DNA from 3 places in the Cronobacter condimenti 1330 genome. Region 1 is predicted to be linked to each of the others. Evidence: riboswitches for the same ligand, from Rfam matches in the RefSeq annotation. Region 1 holds a riboswitch; each other region holds the start of a gene.
What was found. Region 1 has a riboswitch for thiamine pyrophosphate ahead of thiC (phosphomethylpyrimidine synthase ThiC). Riboswitches for the same ligand answer to the same signal wherever they lie in the genome.
Positions count from the first base shown of each region.

Region 2: linked by a shared signal. The riboswitch ahead of thiB (thiamine ABC transporter substrate binding subunit) and the one ahead of thiC (phosphomethylpyrimidine synthase ThiC) in region 1 are both predicted to bind thiamine pyrophosphate.
Region 3: linked by a shared signal. The riboswitch ahead of thiM (hydroxyethylthiazole kinase) and the one ahead of thiC (phosphomethylpyrimidine synthase ThiC) in region 1 are both predicted to bind thiamine pyrophosphate.

Region 1 covers NZ_CP012264.1:369,675-374,041, forward strand. Annotated here, with positions in the region: gene thiE (thiamine phosphate synthase) at 1-191, opposite strand, end outside; gene thiC (phosphomethylpyrimidine synthase ThiC) at 191-2,092, opposite strand; TPP riboswitch at 2,209-2,318, opposite strand; gene AFK62_RS01745 (Rsd/AlgQ family anti-sigma factor) at 2,371-2,874, opposite strand; gene nudC (NAD(+) diphosphatase) at 2,977-3,750, shown strand; gene hemE (uroporphyrinogen decarboxylase) at 3,791-4,367, shown strand, end outside.
Region 2 covers NZ_CP012264.1:773,873-778,239, reverse strand. Annotated here, with positions in the region: gene AFK62_RS03575 (MFS transporter) at 1-109, opposite strand, end outside; gene sgrT (glucose uptake inhibitor SgrT) at 230-394, opposite strand; gene sgrR (HTH-type transcriptional regulator SgrR) at 481-2,145, shown strand; TPP riboswitch at 2,181-2,282, shown strand; gene thiB (thiamine ABC transporter substrate binding subunit) at 2,315-3,298, shown strand; gene thiP (thiamine/thiamine pyrophosphate ABC transporter permease ThiP) at 3,274-4,367, shown strand, end outside.
Region 3 covers NZ_CP012264.1:2,795,304-2,799,670, reverse strand. Annotated here, with positions in the region: gene AFK62_RS12760 (ABC-F family ATP-binding cassette domain-containing protein) at 1-922, opposite strand, end outside; gene AFK62_RS12755 (RcnB family protein) at 1,274-1,600, opposite strand; TPP riboswitch at 1,857-1,953, shown strand; gene thiM (hydroxyethylthiazole kinase) at 1,987-2,784, shown strand; gene thiD (bifunctional hydroxymethylpyrimidine kinase/phosphomethylpyrimidine kinase) at 2,771-3,571, shown strand; gene fbaB (class I fructose-bisphosphate aldolase) at 3,719-4,367, shown strand, end outside.

The DNA of each region.
Region 1 (4,367 bases):
CGGGCGTCGTAACGGCGGGCGAGATCAATGGCGGCGCGCACGTCCTCCTCGACGTCCTCATCCGTTTTATCTTTGATGCGCAGCTGGATTGTGCGCACGCCCGCCTCCAGCAGACGCGCAATCCAGTCGACGCTGTCCACGACCGGATAAAGCCCGAGGCGGCGCGGTACAGGGGCGAAAAGCGGTTCCATTATTCCACCTCCTCCTGACGCAGGTAGATGTCGCCGCCGCGGGCGCGGAAGCTGGTGGACATGTCCGCCATACCGGCGTCGATGGCTTGCTTCGCGGCGTAGTCGCGGACTTCCTGGGTGATTTTCATTGAGCAGAATTTGGGGCCACACATGGAGCAGAAATGTGCCACTTTGCCGGATTCCTGCGGCAGCGTTTCGTCGTGATAGGCGCGCGCGGTGAAAGGATCAAGCGCCAGGTTGAACTGATCTTCCCAGCGGAATTCGAAGCGCGCTTTAGACATGGCGTTATCGCGGATCTGCGCGCCCGGATGGCCTTTGGCAAGATCGGCGGCGTGGGCCGCGATTTTGTAGGTAATGAGCCCTTGTTTAACATCCTCTTTATTCGGCAGGCCGAGGTGCTCTTTTGGCGTCACGTAGCAGAGCATGGCACAGCCGAACCAGCCGATCATGGCTGCGCCAATCCCGGACGTGAAATGGTCGTAACCGGGCGCGATGTCGGTGGTCAGCGGACCAAGCGTATAGAACGGCGCTTCATGGCAGTGTTCCAGCTCTTCGGTCATGTTGCGGCGGATCATCTGCATCGGCACATGTCCTGGGCCTTCAATCATCACCTGTACGTCATATTCCCAGGCGATTTTTGTCAGCTCGCCAAGCGTGTGGAGCTCAGCGAATTGCGCCTCGTCGTTTGCGTCCTGAATAGAGCCGGGGCGCAGGCCATCGCCAAGCGACAGCGAGACATCATAGGCCGCGCAGATTTCACAAATCTCGCGGAAATGCTCGTAGAGGAAGTTTTCTTTGTGATGTGACAGGCACCATTTCGCCATGATAGAACCGCCGCGCGAGACGATGCCCGTCAGGCGTTTTGCGGTCATCGGCACGTAGCGCAGCAGTACGCCTGCGTGGATGGTGAAGTAATCGACGCCCTGTTCCGCCTGCTCAAGCAGCGTGTCGCGGAACATTTCCCAGCTGAGATCTTCGGCGATCCCGTTGGCCTTCTCCAGCGCCTGGTAGATCGGCACTGTGCCGATCGGCACCGGGCTATTGCGCAGGATCCATTCACGGGTTTCATGGATGTAACGCCCGGTGGAAAGGTCCATCACCGTGTCGGCGCCCCAGCGAGTAGCCCAGACCAGTTTTTCGACTTCTTCTTCAATGGATGAGGTAACGGCAGAGTTGCCGATATTGGCGTTCACCTTCACCAGGAAGTTGCGCCCGATGATCATCGGCTCCGATTCCGGGTGGTTGATGTTGGCCGGAATAATGGCGCGTCCGGCTGCCACTTCGTCACGTACAAATTCTGGCGTGATGTTACCCGGCAGGCGCGCACCGAAGCCTTCGCCCGGATGCTGCTGGCGCAGCACGGCACCGCGGATGCGCTCACGGCCCATGTTTTCGCGGATAGCGATAAATTCCATTTCCGGGGTCACGATGCCCTGGCGAGCGTAATGCAATTGCGTGACGCGCTGACCCGCTTTTGCGCGTTTCGGCGTCAGCAGGCCGTGAAAGCGCAGGTCGTCCAGCCCGTCGTCGGCCAGTCGTTCCCGGGTGTAAGCCGAGCTGCGCGCGCTGAGGGTCTCGGTATCGTTGCGTGCCGCTATCCAGCCGCTGCGCATTTTTTCGAGTCCTTCGCGCACGTCGATGCGTACCGCCGGATCGCCGTAAGGGCCGGAGGTGTCGTAGACGGGTACAGGTTCGTTCGGCTCATAACGAGGATCGTCTTTTGTGCCACCCGCAAGCGTCGGGCTCAGGCGGATTTCTCGCATTGGTACGCGAATATCGTCGCGCGAGCCGGTGAGATAAATGCGATGAGAATTCGGGAAAGCAGTGCCTTCCAGCGTGTCGATAAAGTGTTGTGCGGCGGCGCGTTGTTCGCGACGGCCAGGTTTGTTTGATACAGACATAGCGCATTCCAGTCATCAGTCAGGAAGTGGCTTGTCAGAACAACGGAGGAGTAATGGCGATGCGCCCGCGCCCGTGCTGGCAGATTCAGGGATGAAAAGCACCCTGAGCGGGGCAAAATAGAATTACTCTTGTTCCCTTCGCAGGTCTTAACCTGATCAGGTTCCGCGGATCCCGAATTAACGGTCTCAGCCTGTGCTTACGCGCTAGGCACTCCGACAAGATAAACCCCGCGTCAACCGCGGGGGTAAAGGTAAATTACTCGTTAATGCCGCCGAACTCAAGCCGGACGGGCAAGGCCTGCTTCGTCATTAGCGCTTTCGCTAAGGTTATGGTCATACGCCAGCAGGATAAGCTTATCTTCCAGCGCGAAACGGGCGGCAAGCGCCTCGCCGATACCGGAAAGCGCTTCCTGAAACTCCAGGCAGTTATCGTGATCAATGGCGCTTTCCAGATGGGTATCGTAGAAATCCATGATCTGCTGGGTGTTAGATTCCAGCTGAGGATAGATTTGCGTGGCGGCGACCAGCGGGCTGGTGCCTTCCATTTCGCTGATGACACGTTCGTAAATATTGAAATGACCGGCGGAAAGATAATCCACCAGGCAGTGGCAAAAATCGTCCAGCGCTTGTTCATTCAGCGTAGTCATCGGCTCCTTGCCGGGCTTGATGCCGACCATCTTGTAATAGGTGACTAACAGATGGTTGCGGGCACCAAGCCAACGATCAACTAACTCATTACTCCCACCAACGCGTTCCGTCAGACTTTTTAGCTGGTTTAGCATGATCGACTCCATGAGATATAAGATGTAAAAACGCAAATGACCCAAAATATGTAAGAACAATGTTAATAACGTGCCAGTGACGCAGAGGTAGTGCAATCAATTATGGAACGTACACTAGAAAATTTAGACCATGGCTGGTGGATAGTCAGCCAAGAACAGAAATTATGGCTGCCAAAAGCAGAATTACCTTACGGCCATGCGGCGGATTTTGGTCTTGTGGGCGAAAAAGCGCTCCAAATCGGCACCTGGGAAGACGCGCCGGTATGGTTGGTGTTGCAAAAGCGTGACGAGGAGATGGGCTCGGTACGACAGCTCATCGATCAGGAGGCCGGGCTGTTTCAGCTTGCCGGTCGCGGAGTGCAGCTCGCCGAGTTTTACCGCTCGCATAAATATTGCGGCTACTGCGGGCATGAGATGCATCCGAGCAAAACGGAATGGGCGATGCTCTGCGGACACTGCCGCGAACGCTACTATCCGCAAATCGCGCCGTGCATTATCGTCGCAATCCGCCGTGACGATAAAATTTTGCTGGCGCAGCATGCGCGTCACCGCAACGGCGTTTACACCGTGCTGGCCGGGTTTGTCGAAGTGGGCGAGACGCTTGAGCAGGCGGTCGCGCGCGAGGTGATGGAAGAGAGCAGCATTCGTGTAAAAAACCTGCGCTACGTGACCTCCCAGCCGTGGCCGTTCCCGCAGTCGCTGATGACCGCCTTTACCGCAGAGTATGACAGCGGCGAAATTAACATCGACCCGAAAGAGCTTATCGACGCTGGCTGGTACCGCTATGACCAGTTGCCGTTGTTGCCCGCGCCAGGCACCGTGGCGCGCCGCCTGATAGAAGATACGGTGGCGCGCTGCCGGGCAGACTACGAATGACGTGATACAATGGCGCCCTGACGCTTGAGGAATAAGAAAAATGACCGAACTGAAAAACGATCGTTACCTGCGTGCCCTGCAACGCCAGCCTGTAGATGTCACGCCGGTGTGGATGATGAGGCAGGCGGGGCGCTATCTGCCGGAATATAAGGCCACTCGCGCGCAGGCGGGCGATTTTATGTCACTTTGCAAAAACGCTGAGCTGGCGTGCGAAGTGACGCTACAGCCGCTGCGCCGTTATCCGCTTGATGCGGCGATCCTGTTTTCGGACATTCTGACGATTCCGGATGCGATGGGGCTGGGACTCTATTTTGAAGCAGGCGAAGGCCCGCGTTTTACCTCGCCGATTACGGGCAAAGCGGATGTCGAAAAACTGCCGGTGCCGGACCCGGAGCAGGAGCTTGGCTATGTGATGAACGCGGTGCGTACCATTCGTCGCGAACTCAAAGGCGAGGTGCCGCTGATTGGTTTTTCCGGAAGCCCCTGGACGCTTGCAACGTACATGGTTGAAGGCGGCAGCAGCAAGGCGTTTACCGTTATTAAGAAAATGATGTACGCCGAACCACAGACGCTGCATCTGCTGCTCGATAAGCTTGCGCAAAGCGTCACGCTGTACC
Region 2 (4,367 bases), 400 kb from region 1:
TCAGTGTCGGCGCCTGGAGCGCGCCCGCTACGCCCATCATAAACGCGACGATCATAAAGGCGAGATAAACGAGATTGAGACGTCTTGCAGGCGTAAGGAACCACAGCATCAGGCGCATCCTTTCATGTAGGGGCAGGCGGAAACGTGTTCATCATAGACGAAAAAAGCCAGCAGTAGCACACTGCTGGCGGGTGAAAAGCACCAATACTCAGTTACACGTGATGTCCGCTTAGCGGCGCTTAAACGTCACAGGGAAAGTCGCTTCCCATTGCATAACATCATCCAGCATCCGTTGCGGCGTCTGGCTGCTCAGGCGGGCCAGCCATGAGCAAGAGAGACGCGGTATTGCACTGAAATATCGCAGGTAAAACCTGCCGGTTGACGACGTTTTCATAAGCACCTCCGCTTTCATCGAAGAGAAGTATTGCCGTAATATAGGGAATATTAAATTGATGAGTTTCCCGCAGGAGTTCCCCTTTTATGCCGTCAGGTCGTCTGCAACAGCAATTCATCCGCCTGTGGCAATGCTGCGACGGCCAGCCGCAGGAAACCACGCTTAACGAACTGGCCGACCTGCTGAACTGTTCGCGTCGTCATATGCGCACCTTGCTGAATGCCATGCAGGCGCGCGGCTGGCTGACCTGGGACGCGGAAGCCGGGCGCGGCAAGCGCTCCAGGCTGCGATTCCTCTATACCGGTCTCGCCTTACAGCAACAGCGGGCCGAAGATCTGCTGGAGCAGGACAGGGTCGATCAGCTGGTGCAGATCGTCGGCGACAAATCCGCCGTGCGCCAGATGCTCCTTTCGCATCTTGGCCGCAGCTTCCGTCAGGGACGCCATATCCTGCGTGTGCTCTACTACCGACCGCTGCAAAACCTGCTGCCCGGCAGTGCCCTGCGCCGTTCCGAAACCCACATCGCCCGGCAACTCTTTAACGGGCTGACGCGCATAAACGAGGAAAACGGGGAACTGGAAGCAGATATCGCCCATCACTGGCAGCAAATTTCCCCCTTTCACTGGCGCTTTTTCTTGCGTCCCGGCATTCATTTTCATCATGGCCGCGAGCTAGACATGCTGGATGTCATCAGCTCGCTGCAACGCGTCTGCGCTCTGCCGCTGTATGCGCACCTCCGGCAGGTCGTCTCCCCCACCGCCTGGACCTTAGACATCCACCTGAGTGAACCGGATGACTGGCTTCCGTGGCTGCTTGGCAGCGTACCTGCAATGATCCTGCCGCGTGAATGGCCAGATCTGCCGAATTTTGCAAGCCAGCCAGTCGGCACCGGGCCGTATGCCGTGGTACGTAATAATCGCAATCAGCTCAAGATCCATGCCTTTGATGACTACTTCGGTTATCGCGCACTGATTGACGAGGTCAACTTCTGGGTGCTGCCGGAGATAGGCGACGAGTTAAGCTGCGCGGTACAGCTCGAAGGCCCGGCGCAGGCGACCGAAGAGAAAGCCGTTGAAAGCCGCCTCGAAGAAGGCTGTTACTACCTGTTGTTTGATTCCCGCACGCGTATCGGCGCTATGCCCGACGTACGCCGCTGGATAAGCCATCTCTTCACGCCAGCCCGGCTGTTGCATCGCGCCGCGCCGCAGTATCAGCGTATCTGGTTCCCGGCTTACGGCCTTTTGCCGCGCTGGCATCATGCGCCGCAGATTCTTGAGGCGCAGAAACCCGCTGGGCTTGAGCGCCTCACGCTCACCTTCTATGGCGATCATATCGAAAACCGGGTCATCGGCGAGTTGCTGCGCGCAATCCTGGCGCAGGAACAGGTCGAGCTGGAACTGCGTGAAGTGAGCTATGAAGAGTGGTATCAGGGCGACATCACAAGCGATCTGTGGCTTAACAGCGCCAACTTCACGCTGCCGCTCGATTTCTCGCTGTTCGCGCATCTGTGCGAAGTGCCGCTCATCCAGCGCTGCATTCCGCTCGACTGGCAAGGCGACGCGCAACGCTGGCGTACCGGCGCGCTCAATCTGCCGCAGTGGTGCCGCACCATGCTGGAGCGCCAAGACATTTTACCGCTTATCCACCATTGGCTGATGTTGCAGGGTCAGCGCAGCATGCGCGGCGTACGAATGAACACGCTCGGCTGGTTTGACTTTAAATCCGCCTGGTTTGCCCCACCCGAGCCGTAACCCTTTCGCAACATTACGCAAATCATTACAATGGGCCGTTCTCAACGGGGTGCCGCCGGAAAACCGGCGCGCTGAGATAATACCCGTCGAACCTGATCCGGATAACGCCGGCGAAGGGATTTGAGGCTACTGCTCAAAATCCTTTGCCCCCATTTGATAAAGGTGCAAAGTGTTAAAAAAACTACTTCCGCTGCTGGCGCTGGTCGCCGTCCCGGCTTTTGCCAAACCCGTCCTGACCGTCTACACCTACGATTCCTTCTCCTCCGAATGGGGCCCTGGCCCGAAAATTAAAACCGCCTTTGAAGCGGAATGCGGCTGCGAGCTGAAATTCGTGGCGCTGGAAGATGGCGTCTCGCTGTTGAACCGTCTGCGTATGGAAGGCAAAAACAGCAAAGCCGACGTTGTGCTGGGGCTTGATAACAACCTGCTCCAGGCGGCGAGCGCCACGGGGCTCTTCGCCAAAAGCGGCGTCGCAGCAAGCGACGTCAACGTACCGGGCGGCTGGAGCAACGACACGTTCGTGCCGTTCGATTACGGCTGGTTCGCTTTTGTGTATGACAAAAACAAGCTGAAGAACCCGCCGAAAAGCCTGAAAGAGTTGGTTGAGAGCGACCAGAAATGGCGCGTCATTTACGAGGATCCGCGCACCAGCACGCCAGGGCTTGGCTTACTGCTCTGGATGCAGAAAGTCTATGGCGATAAAACGCCGCAGGCGTGGCAGAAACTCGCGGCGAAAACCGTCACCGTCACCAAAGGCTGGAGCGAAGCCTATGGGCTTTTCCTTAAAGGCGAAGCCGATGTGGTGCTGAGCTACACCACCTCCCCGGCCTACCACATCATCGAAGAGAAGAAAGACAACTACGCGGCAGCAAACTTCAGCGAAGGCCACTATTTGCAGGTGGAAGTCGCCGGACGCACCGCCGCCAGCAAACAGCCGGAACTGGCGGAAAAATTCCTGAAATTTATGGTATCGCCCGCGTTCCAGAATGCGATCCCGACTGGCAACTGGATGTATCCGGTCGCCCGTGTCACGCTGCCGGAGGGCTTTAACGCGCTGACCCAACCACAAACCTCGCTGCAATTCACCGCTGAGGAAGTGGCCGCCCAGCGCGCACAATGGACGAGTGAATGGCAACGCGCCGTGAGCCGCTGATCCCAGGCTGGCTTTGGCCCGGCCTCATCGCCGCCCTGCTGATGGCGGCGGTGGCGCTGGCCGCCTTCGCGGCGCTGTGGACACACGCGCCGCAGACCGGGGTTCGCGCGCTACTGAGCGACAGCTACCTGTGGCATGTGGTGCGCTTCTCGTTCTGGCAGGCGTTTCTCTCAGCGCTGATCTCCGTGGTACCCGCTATTCCCCTTGCCCGCGCGCTTTACCGGCGTCGCTTTCCGGGGCGGCGCACGCTGCTGCGCCTGTGCGCGATGACGCTTATCCTGCCGGTGCTGGTGGCGATTTTCGGCCTGCTCAGCGTCTACGGGCGCAGCGGCTGGCTCGCCGCGCTTTGCGCCGCGCTGGGTATTGAATGGTCGTTCTCGCCTTACGGGCTACAGGGCATTTTGCTGGCGCACCTCTTTTTTAATATGCCGATGGCCACCCGCCTGTTCTACCAGACGCTCACGCAAATTCCCGGCGAGCAGCGCCAGCTGGCCGCACAGCTTGGCATGCGCGGCTGGAATTTCTTCCGACTGGTGGAGTGGCCGTGGCTGCGCCGCCAAATCCCACCGGTGGCCGCGCTCATTTTTATGCTCTGTTTTGCAAGTTTCGCCACGGTGCTGGCGCTCGGCGGCGGGCCGCAAGCCACCACCATTGAGCTTGCCATCTATCAGGCGCTGAGCTACGACTACGATCCGGGCCGGGCCGCGCTGCTGGCGTTGATTCAGATGGGCTGCTGTCTGTCGCTTATTCTGCTTAGCCAACGGCTTAGCAAAGCGATTCCCGTCGGTGCGACGCTGGTGCGCGGCTGGCGCAATCCGGAAGATTCGTGGCGCAGTAAGCTTACCGACGCGCTGCTGATTATGGCCGCGCTGTTGCTTCTGTTGCCGCCGCTGCTGGCGGTGCTGGTAGACGGCCTGAGCGGCGACATCCGCCATGCGCTCGCCGACCCGGCGCTGTGGCGCGCGCTCTGGACGTCGCTGCGCATCGCGCTTTGTGCGGGCCTGTTGTGCGTCATCTTGACCATGATGCTGCTCTGGAGCACCCGCGAGCTTTACCTGCGAAACCGTCG
Region 3 (4,367 bases), 1.9 Mb from region 1:
CGGGCGCGGCGCTGACCGCCAGGTTTTCCATCTCAAGCAGACGGTCTGCCGTCAGCGCGTCACCGGTCAGGGTCAGCCGCCAGCGGCTGCCCTGGGCCAGCTCGGTTTGTTCTTCCTTAAGACGCGCCACCTGCTTTTCCATTTGCTTCGCTTTGCGCGCCAGATCCTCGTTGTCATACACCTGGCCCCATGTGGCGAGCCGTTTGGCGCTGGCCGTCACGCGGTCTATCTCTTTTTGCTCCGCTTTGCGGCGCAGGGCGTCGGTTTCATCGCGCGCTGCAAGCGCAGCACGGGCGGCAGTGCAGGGGAGATCGAATGCCTGCAACTCGCCGTCACGCAGCACCCAGGTGCGGTTGGTGACGCTGTCCAGCAGCGCGCTGTCGTGGGAGACCAGCACGAGGCTGCCGTTCCAGCGCAAGAGGAACTGCTCCAGCCACAGGAGGGTTGGCAGGTCGAGATGGTTGCCCGGCTCGTCGAGCAACAGCAAGTCGGGCGTGAGGATCAACGCGCGCGCCAGCAGCAGACGCGTGTGCTGGCCGCCGCTTAGCGAACCTGCCGTTAGCGTCCAGACGGCTTCGCCAAAACCCATGCTCGCCAGCAGTGCCTGCGCCTGCCATGCGCGGCTTTCGCGCTCGGCCTCCGGCAGGCGCGCCAGCAGCGCGCCGAGCAGTGTCTGGTGATGCAGTTCTTCAGGCAGGTGCTGCTCCACGCGCGCCAGCAGACAGCGTGCCGCGCGCGTGACGACGCCTTCCGCCGGTGACAGGGTGCCGTCCAGTGCTTTCAGGAGTGTACTTTTGCCGCAGCCGTTATGGCCGATAAGCCCGATGCGGTCGCCTTTTTTCAGGGTAAAAGAAACATTGCTCAGCACGGGGCCGAACGGGGAGTCAATACGCAGAGAATGCGCAGTCAATAATGTGCTCATCGCTTACTCAGAATGTTCAGGCAAGAGAATGCCTCGTCAAACATCGCTGACGATAATCTGGTAAGCCCTGGAGAAGGGATTATGTGATGGGATCTTCGCTCAGGGTCCAGTTATCGCAGCACGAAACCGGTAATGCCTGAGCTCTGGCGATCGCCAAAATGATGTGAATAGTCAAACAATTCACAGCACAGCATAAGAGTCCTCCTTTATATTTATCAGGTTTATGGGTACAGCGAGTGTACCGAGGGGGACGTTTTTTCGCCACTCCCAACATTTAGATGTGTGCAGTCTGTGGGATTAAGGCGAGAAGGGGAAAGAAGCCTGAAACCCCGGGGGCTTCAGGCGCAACGGTCAGCGGTGATAGAAGATATCGCCGTTCATGGCGCGAACGACTTTGCCTTCGGCGTCGGTGATAAGCACATAGTAGCCGCCCATATAGGTCCAGTGGGTGCCCGCTTCCGGCGCAGGCAGATTGCGGATCTGCCACTGCTTAATATTGTATTCCTCGGTGCGGTAGAGATCCGGCACTACGTCCCCGATAGTGAATTTGTGCGAATCGGAGATAAACTCCTTCACTTCATAGCTATCGATGGTTTTGGGTTTTACGGCGTCCGCGGCGAATGCAGAGGCCACCGACATCAACAGCACTCCCGCTACGATCATTCTGGTTTTCAACATACCTTCTCCACATGTGAGCGCGCAGCGCCCCTTGATTTTTGTTACCGCCAGGCCGCTATCATTCCAGCGCCATACACGGTCGGGCAAGGTTAATTATGTATAAAAAAATGAAGCGGATAGCAATCAGCGCAGGGCGGGATTACGACGGCACAGTCAGGGCGCTTGCGGGATAATTAATACCTTGTATGCCAGACGCGCCGCTGGCATTATCCTGGAGCAGAATCCGCCTGGCTGTTTTATCCGGCTGGGGCGTGATTCACATGACTCGGGGTGCCCCATCTCTGATGGGCTGAGAAATACCCGTATTACCTGATCTGGATAATGCCAGCGTAGGGAAGTCAGATGCCTGTCCGGTATCCCGTCTTCGCGCCTGGCAGGAGAGAACCATGTCTTCCGACCTGCTTTGCGGCACCCATGCCGCGCCTGTTGTCACCCAACTTCGTCGTCACGCGCCACTGGTGCACTGTATCACCAATGATGTCGTGCAAAATGTTACCGCGAATGTTCTGTTAGCACTTGGTGCCTCACCCGCGATGGTGGTGGACGCCGAGGAAGCCGCCGAGTTTGCGGCAATCGCGGATGCTCTGTTGATTAATCTTGGGACGTTGACACGCCCGCAGCAGCAGGCGATGCGCGCGGCTATCGATAGCGCCTGCGCGGCGGGTAAACCCTGGACGCTCGATCCAGTCGCAGTTGGCGCGCTGACGTTACGAACCTCCTTTGCACACGAACTGCTGGCGCGCAAACCCGCCGCCATCCGCGCGAATGCCTCAGAAATCCGGGCGCTGGCGGGCGAGAGCACCGGTGGGCGCGGCGTTGACTCAACCGAAAGCACGCATCTGGCCCGCGAGGCCGCGATAACCCTCGCACGCCGGAGTGGCGCGATTGTCGCCGTGACCGGCGAGGTGGATTTCATTACCGATGGTGAACGTACGGTTGCCGTGCACGGCGGCACCGCCATGTTAACGCGCGTCGTGGGCACCGGTTGCGCGCTGTCTGCTGTTGTCGCCGCCTGCAGCGCGCTTGCGGGCGACCGCCTGCAGAATGTCGCGGCCGCCTGCTGGTTAATGAAACGCGCGGGCGAAGCGGCGCTTGCGGCCTCGCACGGGCCGGGTAGTTTCGCCACCGCCTTGCTTGATAGCCTGCACGTTCAAGCTTGCGGAGGTCGCCATGAAACGCATTAATGCGCTTACCATCGCCGGTACTGACCCAAGCGGCGGCGCAGGCATTCAGGCCGATCTTAAAACCTTCTCGGCGTTAGGTGCGTACGGCACATCGGTTATCACCGCGCTGGTGGCGCAGAACACCCGCGGCGTACAGTCGGTTTACCGCATTGAGCCGTCCTTTGTCGCCGCCCAGCTCGATTCCGTATTAAGCGATGTACGCATCGATACCACGAAAATCGGCATGCTGGCAGAAACGGACATTGTCGAAGCGGTGGCCGAGCGGCTCGCTCATTACCGGGTGCGCAATATTGTGCTGGATACCGTGATGCTCGCGAAAAGCGGCGATCCGCTGTTAAGTCCGTCGGCGGTGCGCGCCCTGCGTGAACATCTGCTGCCACAGGTGGCGATCATCACGCCAAACCTGCCAGAGGCTGCGGCACTGCTTGAAACGTCGCATGCCCGCAGCGAAGCGGAAATGCGCCAGCAGGGCGAGGCGTTGCTCGCGCTTGGCTGCGAGGCGGTGTTGATGAAAGGCGGGCATCTGATTGATGACGAAAGCCCGGACTGGCTTTTCACCCGCGACGGGGCGACGCGCTTTACGGCTACGCGCGTTGCGACCAAAAATACGCATGGCACGGGTTGTACGCTTTCCAGCGCGCTCGCGGCCTTACGCCCACGGCACGACGACTGGGTGCAGACTGTGAACGCCGCAAAAGCCTGGCTTACGCAGGCGCTGCAACAGGCAGATAGTCTGGAGGTGGGCGAGGGGATCGGGCCGGTTCATCATTTTCATGCATGGTGGTGAAGCGAGCCAGCAGAATTAGCTGAAAATGCGCTCGGGTCTGGCAATCTGTGCTAAACAGGTCCACGCTTAGACTGCCCAGTTAATGGGCGGGTAAGGAATCTTTTCGTCCGGCGGGCCACCGTCCGCCGACAATTACGGGAGCGTATGATGACTGATATAGTGCAGTTGCTCGGCAATGATGCCGATAGTCTGTTACAGCACCGCTGTACGACCATTTCCTCCGACCAGCTCTACCTGCCAGGACCCGATTATGTCGATCGCGTGATGGTGGATAATAATCGCCCTCCGGCAGTACTGCGAAATATGCAGACCCTCTATAACACCGGGCGTCTTGCGGGCACGGGGTATCTTTCCATTCTGCCGGTTGACCAGGGCGTTGAGCATTCGGCAGGCGCGTCGTTCGCCGCCAATCCAATGTACTTCGATCCTAAAAATATTATCGAGCTGGCAATTGAAGCGGGCTGCAACTGCGTGGCCTCGACTTATGGCGTTCTGGCCTCGGTGTCGCGCCGCTACGCACACCGCATTCCGTTTCTGGTGAAGATTAACCACAACGAAACCCTGAGCTACCCGACCCAGTACGATCAGACCCTGTACGCCAGCGTCGAGCAGGCGTTCAATATGGGCGCGGTGGCCGTCGGGGCGACCATCTATTTTGGATCTGAAGAGTCCCGTCGCCAGATTGAAGAGATCTCTGCGGCGTTTGAGCGCGCGCATGAGCTTGGCATGGTGACGGTACTGTGGGCCTACCTGCGCAACAGCCACTTTAAGAAAGATGGCGTGGATTACCACTCCA